3 regions of the Ruegeria profundi genome follow, and region 2 is predicted to be linked to each of the others. Evidence: riboswitches for the same ligand, from Rfam matches in the RefSeq annotation. Region 2 holds a riboswitch; each other region holds the start of a gene.
The links. A riboswitch is a leader RNA that binds a small molecule or an ion and turns the genes downstream of it on or off. The one in region 2 is predicted to bind cobalamin.

Region 1 (4,157 bases), on a different contig from region 2:
TTCGCGTAAGGTTCAAGCGATATGCCACCCTCGGGCGCATGAGCTGTGTAGCTGTAGATTGCAACATCCGCGATGGTTGGCGCATCGCCGACCAGCCAGTCGCGGCCCTCCAAGTGGTCATCCAGCTTTTTCAGAACATTAGCCGCAGTGGCATGGGTAAACTCCATGTTCAAAGGTGCGTTGAACACGTTGATCAGACGCGCGGCGGCAGGGCCGAACGCAATCTCACCCGCTGCGAGGGTCAGGAATTTCTGCACCTCGGCTTCACCGACAGGATCAGAAGGCAGGTAGGAAGGCGCATACTTCCGGGCCAGATAGACCAAAATGGCGTTGCTGTCGCTTACAACCACGTCGCCGTCTTGCAATACGGGCACCTGACCCGCCGGGTTGAGCGTCAAGAACGGCTCGCGCTTGTGCTCACCACCCGCAAGATCCACGTCGATAACGTCGTGTTTAATCCCGGCAAGGTTGGCGAACAGACGGACCCGGTGCGAGTGACCGGATAGAGGGAAGCTGTGAATTTGGATCGTTTCGGACATCTGGAAACTCTTTCTCTGATTGAGGGTTTGGGCTGTTGATCAGCATCTGTGCCCCAGACATAGTTTGCTTTCACTTGGGCGATAATATATCAATTTGGTGAATTACTATGAACGCAGTGTAGATAATGGATACGATTCAGGGCATGCGAGCCTTTGCGGCGGTGGCAGCACATTCGTCGTTTACAGAAGCCGCAAAACAGATCGGTATCAGCACCAAACTGACCAGCAAATATGTTGGCCAGTTGGAGGATCATCTGAATGCGCAGCTTTTCAACCGGACCACGCGAAGCGTCACCCTGACCGACACTGGGCGATCTTACTACGAACGCTGTCTGCCTCTGCTGGAGCAGTTCGATGAACTGGAAAGCCTTGTCCAGCAACGCCAGACAGAATTGGCGGGGCGCATACGGATTACTGCGCCGACGGGCTTTGGCTCGGCCGAATTGATTCATCTGTTAAAACCCTTTCAGACCGAGCATCCAAAGGTCTCGATTGAACTGCACCTGTCAGATCACCATGTTTCGATGGTTGAGGAAGGCTTCGATCTGGCCATTCGGTTCGGCGTTTTGAAGGAGTCGAACCTTGTCGCACGCAAGCTGACGGACATGCGGATTGTGTGCTGCGTATCACCCGAATACCTGACGCAGCACGGGACACCAAAAGAACCGGCCGCACTGGCAACCCATAATTGCCTGCTTCAGACCACCGGCAGTTTTTCTGACCACTGGGCGTTCAAAGCAAAAGGTCGAGAATACACGGTTCCGGTTTCGGGCAACTTCCGCGCAAACTCACCGCGTGCTGTTGCACATATGGCTGCGGATGGGCTGGGGATCGGGCGGATTCCGCTTTATACGGCGCAGTCCTTTTTGGACACAGGAAAACTGCAACTTCTGTTCGAAGAGCAAGAGGCTTTATCGCTGGGCCTTTACGCGGCCTACCCGCAAAACCGCCACCTGACCGCACGTATTCGTGCGTTGATCGACCACCTTGCGGCGCAGTTTCGCGGGGTTTGAAAACGGCGTTTCGATTACAAGCCTTCGCATCGGTACACAATTCGCACCGCAGGCAGACATTTTCACCAAGCAGTACACCGGCGTGTCTGTTTCAGAGCGGAAAATGTCGCAAGTATTTCAGCGCTGGATTAGGCTTGAAATAACTTACGGCCACGAGGTGCCGCCATTTGATTCTCAGGTGGCGGAGAATTGGGAAGCCGGTGCAAATCCGGCACTGCCCCCGCAACGGTAACGAAGGTCAGGCTCAGCAATCAACCACTGGGAGGAGGATCCCGGGAAGGTGCTGAAACCGGGCGCAAGCCCCTTCCAAGTCCGGAAACCAGCCTCTCTGATATGTCAAACTGCGGGTGGCGGTGGGGGCACGGGTTTCGGACGCGGTCCTCACGCGCCTCCGGACTGGTCCCTCTTGTCATCTGCCCAAGCAATGCCGCGGGGCGCGGCAGGAGAGCCAGAAGTGAACAGAATTCAAAGCCTGTTGGCGCGTCGAAATCCGGCATATGCCCTGGAACAGGCATTCTATACCGACCCCGAGATTTTTCGGACCGACCTTGAAACAATCCACTACAGCGACTGGCTGTTTGCCATTCCGGCATGTGAATTGGTCAAAGCAGGCGACTACGTCACATATAACGTCGGTGCCTATCGCGTGATCATCGTGCGCGGTGCTGACAATCAAATCCGGGCGTTTCATAACACCTGCCGTCATCGCGGATCGGTGATCTGCAAAGCGTCCAAGGGCAATGCACCCAAGCTGGTCTGCCCCTACCACCAGTGGACCTATGAGCTTGATGGCTCTTTGCTGTGGGCGCGGGACATGGGTGCTGATTTCGACCCCAAGCAGCATGGCTTAAAGACAGTGCACTGCCGCGAGCTGGCCGGTCTGGTCTATATTTGTCTGGCAGAGGACGCGCCGGACTTTGATACGTTCGCCAATATCGCAAGGGCCTATCTCGAGCCACATGACCTGGGCAATGCCAAGGTGGCTTTCGAAAGCTCTATAATCGAGAACGGGAACTGGAAGCTGGTTTGGGAGAACAACCGTGAGTGTTACCACTGCGGAGGGAACCACCCTGCGCTGTGCCGCACTTTCCCCGATGATCCGACCGTTACCGGCATCGAAGGGGGCACTCTGCCAACGCATTTGCAGACCCATTTCGACCGCTGCGAAGCCGCAGGGCTGCCGTCACAATTTTACCTGCACGAGGATGGGCAGTACCGTCTGGCCCGGGTGCCCCTGAAGGAAGGGGCCCAGAGTTACACGATGGATGGCAAATCCGCCGTGCGCCGCTGGTTGGGCCGATCACCCTTTGCCGATGCGGGATCGTTGTTGAAATTCCATTATCCGACCACGTGGAACCATTTTCTGGCGGACCATTCCATCGTTTTCCGCGTGACACCAATCAGCCCCACGGAAACCGAAGTCACGACAAAATGGCTTGTCCATAAGGATGCCGTCGAAGGCGTGGACTATGACCTGAAACGCCTGACCGAAGTTTGGGAAGCGACCAATGACGAAGACCGCCGGGTGGTTGAGGATAACCAGCAGGGTATCAACAGTCCGGCCTATGTGCCCGGACCCTATTCTGCGATACAGGAATCCGGCGTTTTGCAATTTGTCGATTGGTATTGCGCAACTCTGACGCGCCGATTGATCCCTGACGCTGTTGCTGCGGAGTGACGGTTATGGACGTTGTGACCTCGGCAACAGCCGTCTGGCAGGACAGTGAAAGTTTGGAATGCGTCTCGGTCGTGCCCGAAATGCCAAATACTGCCAGCTTTACATTTCGGGCCCCTTCTGGCGCCCTGTTCAGCTACGAGCCCGGGCAATTCCTGACGCTGGAAATTCCGGCACCGGGTCAGCCGGGCGGCGTTGTGCATCGCACCTATACAATCTCATCATCGCCTTCACGGCCCAGATCGATCACGATTACGGCCAAGGCGCAGTCCAACAGCATCGGCACGCGCTGGATGCTGGACAACCTGCAACCCGGCATGCGGATCAAAGCCATTGGCCCGGCAGGTTTGTTCACGAATGCCGAGAGTTCCTCCGGCAAATACCTGTTCATCTCGGCCGGTTCAGGCATCACACCCTTGATGTCGATGACAACCTGTATGTGGGATGAAGGGCGCGCGCTGGACGTTGTGTTCATCAATTGCGCCAAACGACCGTCAGAAATTATCTTTCGCCAGCGGTTAGAGCAAATGGCCAGCCGGACACATGGGCTGAACTTGAAATTTGTCGTCGAGGAACCCGACCCGTACCGCCCCTGGACCGGGTATCAAGGCCAGTTCAACCAACTGATGCTGGGCCTGATGGCACCGGACTATCTGGACCGTGAGGTGTATTGCTGCGGTCCCGAGCCCTTTATGCAAGCTGTGCGCGATGCGCTGGCCGGTCTGGGCTATGACATGGAAAACTACCACCAAGAGAGTTTCGGCGCACCCGTAGAGACCGAGGCGCAGCAACCGGAACTGGATGATGTTGTTCCCGACGACGACACCAGTGCCGAAATTCTTTTCGCAAGCTCCGGCGTCAAGGCGAAGGTGGCCGAAACCGATACGGTTCTGGTGGCTGCACGGTCTGTTGGTCTGAATATCCCATCAG
Region 2 (4,157 bases):
TAGTTTGGCCCAATCGCCGCGTGTGGGCAGGGTCATGCCATCGAACAGAGCCTTCACCCTGTCGCTTTCCGGCAACCAGTCACGATTGGTGTATTTGTCAAAGAAGATACCCGAGGCATAATCTGACTCCTCGAACCCCTTGAACGGCGCGCCCCGCTCTTGCGCCAGATCGCAGGAGGTACGGATCGCGTGATAGGCCACAGCGGCAAAGTAAACAGACGTAAATTCAATGCCTTCCGTACTGCCATAGTGGATATGTTCGCGCGCAAGAAACCCGTGCAGGTTCATCTGCCCCAGACCGATGGCATGGCTTTCGTCATTGCCCCGGCGGACCGAGGGAACCGAGTCGATCGCCGACATCTCGGACACCGCGGTCAGCGCCCGGATCGCGGCCCCAACGGTACGCCCTAGATCACCACCGTCCATCGCCCTGGCGATGTTCAGCGAACCGAGGTTGCAGGAAATATCCGTGCCCAGATGCGCATAGCTGAGGTCATCGTTAAATTCCGATGCCTCATTCACCTGCAAAATCTCGGAGCACAGGTTCGACATGTTGATCCGGCCCGCGATGGGGTTCATCCGGTTCACCGTGTCTTCGAACATCACGTAGGGGTAGCCGGATTCGAACTGAATCTCGGCAATAGTCTGGAAGAATTCGCGCGCATTAACCTTGGATTTGCGGATGCGCTTGTCATCGACCATCTCGTGATACTTCTCGGAGACCGAGATTTCCGAGAACGGAACACTATAGACCTTTTCCACATCATGCGGTGAGAACAGGTACATATCTGCGTTCTTCTTCGCCAACTCAAAGGTGATATCGGGGATCACTACGCCCAGAGACAGCGTTTTGATACGGATTTTCTCATCCGCGTTTTCGCGCTTGGTGTCGAGGAACCGCATGATGTCGGGGTGGTGGGCGTTCAGATAGACCGCCCCGGCACCTTGTCGGGCACCCAGCTGGTTGGCGTAGGAAAAGCTGTCCTCCAGCAATTTCATCACCGGGATCACGCCCGAGGATTGGTTTTCGATCCCTTTGATCGGCGCACCATGTTCGCGGATGTTGGTCAGCAGCAGCGCCACTCCGCCGCCGCGTTTTGACAGTTGCAGGGCTGAGTTGATGCCGCGCCCGATGCTTTCCATATTGTCCTCAAGCCGCAACAGGAAGCATGAAATCAACTCCCCGCGCGAGGCCTTGCCTGCATTCAGAAAGGTTGGGGTCGCGGGTTGGAACCGGCCATCCAAAATCTCTTCCATGAAGGACATGGCCAACGCCTCATCCCCACGGGCCAGTGCCAGTGCGGTCATCACAACACGGTCTTCGTAACGCTCTAAAAAACGCTGCCCGTCACGGGTCTTCAGCGTGTATGACGTGTAATATTTGAACGCGCCCAGAAAGGTCGGAAAGCGGAATTTCTTGGCATAGGCCGCATCCCAGATTTTGCGCATGAAATTCTTGGAATACTGATCCAGAACGGCTTCTTCATAATAACCTTCAGTGACAAGATACCCCAGCTTTTCGTCCAGCGAGTGAAAGAAAACAGTATTCTGGTTCACATGCTGCAGAAAATACTGCCGCGCGGCCATGCGGTCCGCATCGAACCGGATTTTCCCCTCACCGTCATAGAGGTTCAGCATCGCGTTCAGCGCGTGATAGTCCTGCTCGTTTAGGCTGCTGTCGAGCATAGGTGTCTCCCTAGTTTCTCAAGCCCTGCGCGCACGCGGGCGATGTCGGTTTCGGTGCCGGCCAGCTCAAAGGAATACAGCAGTGGCACGTTGCATTTCTGGGCGATGATGCGACCGGCGAGGGCATAGGTCGCACCGAAATTTCGGTTCCCGGCGCCGATAACCCCAGCGATCCTGGCGCGCCTGTCCGGATCGTTCAGGAACTGAATGACCTGTTTCGGCACAGCGCCGCGCCCTTCGCCATCGGCATAAGTAGGGCAGATCAGAACATACGGATACATGGGGCGTGGCATCTGGTCCATCTGCATCGGAATGCGCAAAGCAGGCAGGCCCAGTCGCGTGACAAAGCGATGGGTATTTCCCGAATTTGATGAAAAATAGACCAGCGCCGGGCTCGGCGCCGCCACGGATCAGGCCAGCTGAGCGATCATGTCAGGCCGAAACCCGGACCAGTGATCGTTTCCGGCGACAACAACAGGAGCTTGACGATATCCCAGCTCGGTCACGTGGGTCATGGCGCTGTCATCCTGCGTCAGGTCAACCACGTCATATGTAATACCTTTTGCATCCAGCGCGCGGGTGGTGGCGGTACATTGCACGCATGCGGGTTTTGAATACACGGTAATGCTCATCTGTCCTCTGTCCTTTTCGTCAAAAGCCGAGGACGCCATCGCGCAGACCTTCCCTGCGCACGCCCCCGAACCCTCCGTTCGTGGTTATCGTTCTTGCTTGCGGCAGGTCTCCTGGCTCGCGGATCAACGTTCAGGCTGGCCTTCCCAAAAACACCGTTTCAGTGGCGTGTTCAGCCGAACTTTCCGCTTACAGTTGCGGGGGCAGCGCCGGAATTTCACCGGTTTCCCTCTTAGTTTTCGACCGGAATCGAAATCACCGAAGCAACTCCATATTGGGTATGGAAGTAAGGTGTTGTCAATATGTAGTATGCACTTCGTGTTAATTTCTTCGTTGGAGTCGGAGTATCAGACACGCCGCAGCCCCGCATTTCCCACAATCCAGAGTGCCATCTTTAAAAACCATTCACACGCTGGACAAGCCAGAAAAGCGACACACACCCGATGGCGTAGCCAGTGATCGACCTTGCAATGGAATCCGAACCTGATGGAACAGGGCGTATCACATGGCGCCATAGGAATAGCCCAAGTGAAAGGCTCGTAACAAAAACAAGCTGGCCCGCTTCGACCCCCAAATTAAAGGCCACAAGAGCGGTCGGAATATCCCCGGGAGGCAGGCCAATCTCGGTCAGGGCGCCGGCAAAGCCAAGCCCGTGCAAAAGGCCGAAACAAAAGCAGACAATCCAGGGAAATTGCTCGGACAACCTGACTTCGCCGTCTTTATGTTTGAGGATTTCCAGCGCCATAAACACGATTGAAAGGGCGATCACGGCCTCGACCGGGGCGGACGGAACGTGCAACACACCAAGCGTGGCCAGCGCCAGCGTAATCGAATGCGCCACGGTAAAAGCTGTCACAGCCCCGATCAAGCGCCATGGATCACGCACCAGAACAAACAGGGCGAAAACGAACAGGAGGTGGTCCAAACCTTCCAGGATATGCTCGAAGCCAAGCCAGAAGTAACTTACGAAAACGGATGAGGTGGATGCATCTTCTGGCAGGTTCAGAACAGTCGTCTCAGGCGTAAATCGCAATGTTGCAGCCGTGGCGTCCAGGGGTTGATACCGCAACAAAACGTCGTTGCGCTGCCGTTCCAGGCCCTGAATAGTCACAGCCTGACCGGCGATTTGGGTGTTGCACGCGGCGATCCACGAAGAAACCCAAGCGGCTGTGTCGAAAAAGGGCTGCGGGCCCTGCGCCGGAGTGCAGGACGAAGGCAGAATGGCGTCGATCTGCATCGGTTGCCCATTTACATCTGGTATGCGCCAAAACACCTGCCATGAACCGGGCGCAAGCTGTTTCAGGTCCAGATATCCGGGGTCAAGGGCATGCGCATGGCCGGTTTTAGGCAGGCAGACCAGCCATATCGTCAGCATCAAACCAAGCAGCCCCTTCATTCCTGAGGGTCCGGTGTTTGAATGCGGTATTGCGCGGCAAGGCTTTCATACTGCGCCTCAGCCAGTTCCTGCGCTGTGTCGCGGCGCCATGCAGCCAAAACTTCTTCTCGAATCTCATTCAAAGGCGGCAGGACTTGTGGCCGTGTTTCGGTAATCCTGACAAGGTGCTGCCCATAACCAGATTGGATCGGACCAACCCACTCGCGCGGCTCCAACATAAACAGCGTGTTTGAAAATCCCTGACCGAACGTGCCATCGATGGCACTTGAAGCTGACAGTGGTAAAGAGCTTGGCATCAAAGATCTCAGGCCGATCTCAGGCCAATCCTCACCTGCTTGCAGTTCGGAAAATGCCCTGTCGATCTCATCCGATACTGGTTGAGCGCCAAGAAAAATCTGATCGAATGCAATCTGCGCCGGCACCGTAAACCGCGCGGCATTTTCCG
Region 3 (4,157 bases), on a different contig from region 2:
GACCCTCAAGTCATCGGAACCGATGATGAGGGTTTTTTGCTTATCCGATTGACGCTCTGACGGGTTGTGTTTCGCTAGAAGTTTGCCTATATCCCTGCGTGAGAGGTTGGCGCGGGCGAGCGCCTCGCCAACCTGGTCAGGTCCGGAAGGAAGCAGCCACAACGAGCCCCGCTTGGGTCGATGTCCAACCTCTCACTTCATCCTCGCCATTTCTCTGTGCGCGTCCGGCCTAGGCAATCAATCGCGGCCAGACTGCGGCGTTGCGACGGGCAAAAGCTCCGATATGTCCTACCTTGGGCAATCCAAGCTTAGCCGGAGACAATACATGCCGGCGCGCTTTGGGTCCGAAAAGACCGGCCAACCGCCAAACCGCCTTTGGCGGCACTACATCGTCATCGTCGAATGTAAAAAGATCCACGGATGTGTCTGGCGGCGCTTCGCGAGCGTCGGGCAGGGTCACCCCGATTTCGGGCAGATAGTTGCGCGGTGCGGTACTCCATCCGCGCCACTGCCAATACACTGACGCGGGCAAATCTGACCCGAAACCCAGCGCCTTGCCCGGTAAATAGCCCAGTGCTTTTACGGCCAATGGGGCATGACCGTACCAGAACAGCAAGGCAAGGCCGCGGTACGGCCACGGGTGATCCGACACTGTGACCAACCCGGAACAGACACAAATCATACGGTCAATCTGATCCAGATCGGATTGAATCGGCCCCAACATTCCACCGATGGAATGGCCAATGCTCCATTGCTGCGCATCGGGAAATCGCTTTCGCATTTCGGCGCGTGCTGCGGGCATATCTGTCAAAGCCCAGTCCGCCATCGTGGCCCGCGCCGCCTTTAGCGGACCGTTCCGCGAATGGCCAAAGTCGCTGTAATCATAGGTCAGGCAGGCCATGCCCTGCTCAGCAACCAGCCAGCGCGCAAAATGTTGGTAGTAGTCCCGAGGCACGCCGGTTGCCCCGTGAATGACGACGGCCGTTCGGGGCGTGTCTATCGGAAGATATAGCCGAGCCGACAATTCGGTTTCACCTGACGGAATCAGAAAATCTTCGGTCAGCACGGCTTGTTCGGTATCCAGCATCCTACCCTCTATCTGAACCAATCAGTTCACCGGATGTATCCGCATGGATTGCCGGGCCAAGTCAATCGGGTTTCAACATGACCCCACGTACCCTCACCAAACCAAGAGGTCGCTTGACTCAAGCCACACTGACCCGCTAGCGATGGGCTGATGGTTCTTGCCCCGGACCCCGGGGCGGGATGAAAAGGGAACACGGTGCGGTCCTGCCCGTGAAATCGGAACGGACCAAGGCCGAGACTGCCCCCGCAACTGTAAGCGGTGAGCAATGCCGAAACGCCACTGGCCGCAAGGTTGGGAAGGTCGGCAACGCGATGACCCGCAAGTCAGGAGACCTGCCATCGAAACAAAATCGAAACTCGGGCGGGGCGCCCGGACAGGTCATCAAGACGGTGTCACACCTGATCCATGCCCCGGTCCATGCGCGGAGGGCGCGGTATGATCTGGAAGACAAAGACACACCAATTCTCAGCAACCGTGTGTCAGAAAACCGGCAAACCCTGTCCGGCACTGGCGCAGATGGCGCGCTCGGTCGTGCGGGCGGTTGAGACCGCGGTCCCGGCGACGACCCCTGATTTTGAATTCGACGGCAACAGTGAGCTTTCCCATTGCCCGCAAGGCTGCGTCGCACGGTTCAGAGCGCAAAAAGACCTTATCCGTATTTATTGCGGGGCCACCGAAGATGCGCCTCTCGAAGTGCTGGAGACATTTGCGGACATGATGTTTGGCCCGGACACGGCCACGCGTCCGGCCGGAATGCTGACCACTCCGCCCTGCGCGATGCTGGAAGTCACGACCCTTGCGACAGACCCTGTCGTTACGATGGACCGGCAAATGGCGCTCTGACCTAGTGGCCTATCACGGGCCGGGCCGCCCATTGCATCTGGCTATCGGTTTCGACGGCGCATTTGCGCACAGCACGCAACCGTTTTAACGCGGTGTCCGGGCTCTCTCCGTGTTCGACCATGAGGCGCAGAACGATCATACCAGAGCGGCCGCAGCCTCCGCGGCAATGCACCAGCACCCGCCCCCCACAGGATAGGATACGCGACACTGTTGCGCCTATATCGGCCCAAGCCGTATCAATCGGCGGCGTCGGAGTGCCAAAATCTTCAATTGGCAAGTGCACCCACCTGACACCATTTGCACGCAGATCGTCCCCCAATCTGATCGCGCCTTCTTGCAGCATTTCATCCGTCGTAGTTACCGAGATCACAAGACCAGGCCGCCAATCGCGGATAGCAACGAAATCCCGTGCGTATCCATCGCCGCAGCCGGGCAGCGGCGACAAGGCAACAGTACCGTTTCCAACGTGAACTGGGTGGATGTCAAACCTGTGCACCGCGTCCCCTCTTTCATCTGTGCTTCTACGGTGCACAAACATTCTTGCAAACGAATTTTCATCCTAGGTGGCTGTGGACGCGGGGCGCGGGGGTCTCTACGCTGCGGTCCTGAACCGAATCCGACAGAGCAGACATGAACGACACGCCCAGCCCCGCCTATCAGGTTCTTGCCCGCAAATACCGCCCGGAAACTTTTGCTGACCTTGTGGGTCAGGACGCGATGGTGCGTACGCTGAAAAACGCGTTCGAGGCTGATCGGATCGCGCAAGCTTTTATCATGACCGGTATTCGCGGAACCGGAAAAACCACCACGGCGCGGATCATCGCCAAAGGCATGAACTGCATCGGTCCGGATGGTCAAGGCAAGCCGACAACCGAACCATGTGGTCAGTGCGAGCATTGCGTTGCCATCATGGAAGGCCGCCATGTCGACGTGATGGAAATGGACGCCGCCAGCCGAACTGGCGTGAACGATATTCGCGAGATCATCGACAGCGTCCGCTATCGCGCCGCCAGCGCACGCTACAAGATCTATATCATCGACGAAGTTCACATGCTTTCGACGAGTGCGTTCAACGCGCTGCTCAAAACGCTTGAGGAACCACCCGAGCATGTGAAGTTCATCTTCGCCACAACCGAAATTCGCAAGGTGCCAGTGACGGTCTTGTCGCGTTGCCAGCGATTTGATCTGCGCCGGATTGAGCCCGAAGACATGATCGGCCTGCTCAGCAAGATCGCGGCGGCCGAAAACGCTCAGATTGCGGATGACGCCCTGGCCCTTATTACGCGTGCTGCTGAAGGATCGGCGCGGGATGCAACCTCTTTGCTGGATCAGGCAATTTCACACGGGGCGGGTGAAACCAGTGCAGACCAGGTGCGCGCTATGCTGGGCCTGGCCGATCGTGGGCGCGTGCTGGACCTGATGGACATGATCTTGCGTGGTGATGCGGCGGCGGCGCTGACCGAATTGGGGGCGCAATATGCCGAAGGCGCAGATCCTCTGGCCGTGCTGCGCGATCTTGCGGAAATCACCCACTGGGTGTCCGTGGTTAAGATCACGCCGGACGCAGCGGAAGACCCGACAGTCTCACCGGACGAGCGCGCGCGCGGTCAACAAATGGCCGAGGCACTGCCAATGCGCGTCCTGACCCGGATGTGGCAGATGCTGCTGAAAGCGCTTGAAGAGGTCTCGGCTGCGCCAAACGCCATGATGGCGGCTGAGATGGCCGTGATCCGTCTGACCCATGTGGCTGACCTGCCCAGCCCCGAAGAACTGATCAAGCGCTTGCAGGATGCGCCACCTCCGCCGCCCAATGGTGGACCCGGCGGTGGAGCGGCTGCGCCGTCGCAACCTGCCGCGCACACTCGGACGCCGGTGGCATCGTCCTACACAAGCCCAATGCGCGGAGGGGCCGGCGCACCAAGCGCCGCTTTGGCGCAGGACGCGCAAACCGCACTGGCACGTTACCCGACCTTTGATCACGTGGTCGATCTGATCCGCGCCAACCGCGATGGCGTCCTGCTGGACGAGGTCAAACGCGCGTTGAGGCTGGTCGCCTACCAGCCCGGACGCATCGAATTCCAGCCGACCGAACGTGCCTCTCCGCAATTGGCGCAGCGTTTAGGGACAGCCCTGCAACGGTGGACAGGCAATCGCTGGGCGGTCACGGTCGTCAACGAAGGCGGTGGGGAGACGATCTACGAAAAGGAAAACGCGGCAGAGGAAGCGT

Region 1: linked by a shared signal. The riboswitch ahead of LCM21_RS08270 (aromatic ring-hydroxylating oxygenase subunit alpha) and the one ahead of nrdH (glutaredoxin-like protein NrdH) in region 2 are both predicted to bind cobalamin.
Region 3: linked by a shared signal. The riboswitch ahead of LCM21_RS12700 (hypothetical protein) and the one ahead of nrdH (glutaredoxin-like protein NrdH) in region 2 are both predicted to bind cobalamin.

The regions. Positions count from the first base shown of each region.
Region 1 covers NZ_JAIUZS010000003.1:463,080-467,236, forward strand. Annotated here, with positions in the region: gene LCM21_RS08260 (glutathione S-transferase family protein) at 1-539, opposite strand, end outside; gene LCM21_RS08265 (LysR family transcriptional regulator) at 665-1,552, shown strand; cobalamin riboswitch at 1,691-1,894, shown strand; gene LCM21_RS08270 (aromatic ring-hydroxylating oxygenase subunit alpha) at 1,977-3,230, shown strand; gene LCM21_RS08275 (FAD-binding oxidoreductase) at 3,236-4,157, shown strand, end outside.
Region 2 covers NZ_JAIUZS010000009.1:156,377-160,533, reverse strand. Annotated here, with positions in the region: gene nrdE (class 1b ribonucleoside-diphosphate reductase subunit alpha) at 1-1,686, opposite strand, end outside; gene nrdI (class Ib ribonucleoside-diphosphate reductase assembly flavoprotein NrdI) at 1,668-2,072, opposite strand; gene nrdH (glutaredoxin-like protein NrdH) at 2,097-2,318, opposite strand; cobalamin riboswitch at 2,402-2,594, opposite strand; gene LCM21_RS18760 (HupE/UreJ family protein) at 2,711-3,712, opposite strand; gene LCM21_RS18755 (peptidyl-prolyl cis-trans isomerase) at 3,709-4,157, opposite strand, start outside.
Region 3 covers NZ_JAIUZS010000005.1:47,851-52,007, forward strand. Annotated here, with positions in the region: gene LCM21_RS12685 (bifunctional 2',3'-cyclic-nucleotide 2'-phosphodiesterase/3'-nucleotidase) at 1-60, shown strand, start outside; RNA gene ffs (signal recognition particle sRNA small type) at 100-198, shown strand; gene LCM21_RS12695 (alpha/beta hydrolase family protein) at 230-1,087, opposite strand; cobalamin riboswitch at 1,222-1,441, shown strand; gene LCM21_RS12700 (hypothetical protein) at 1,523-1,930, shown strand; gene LCM21_RS12705 (protein-tyrosine phosphatase family protein) at 1,932-2,426, opposite strand; gene LCM21_RS12710 (DNA polymerase III subunit gamma/tau) at 2,561-4,157, shown strand, end outside.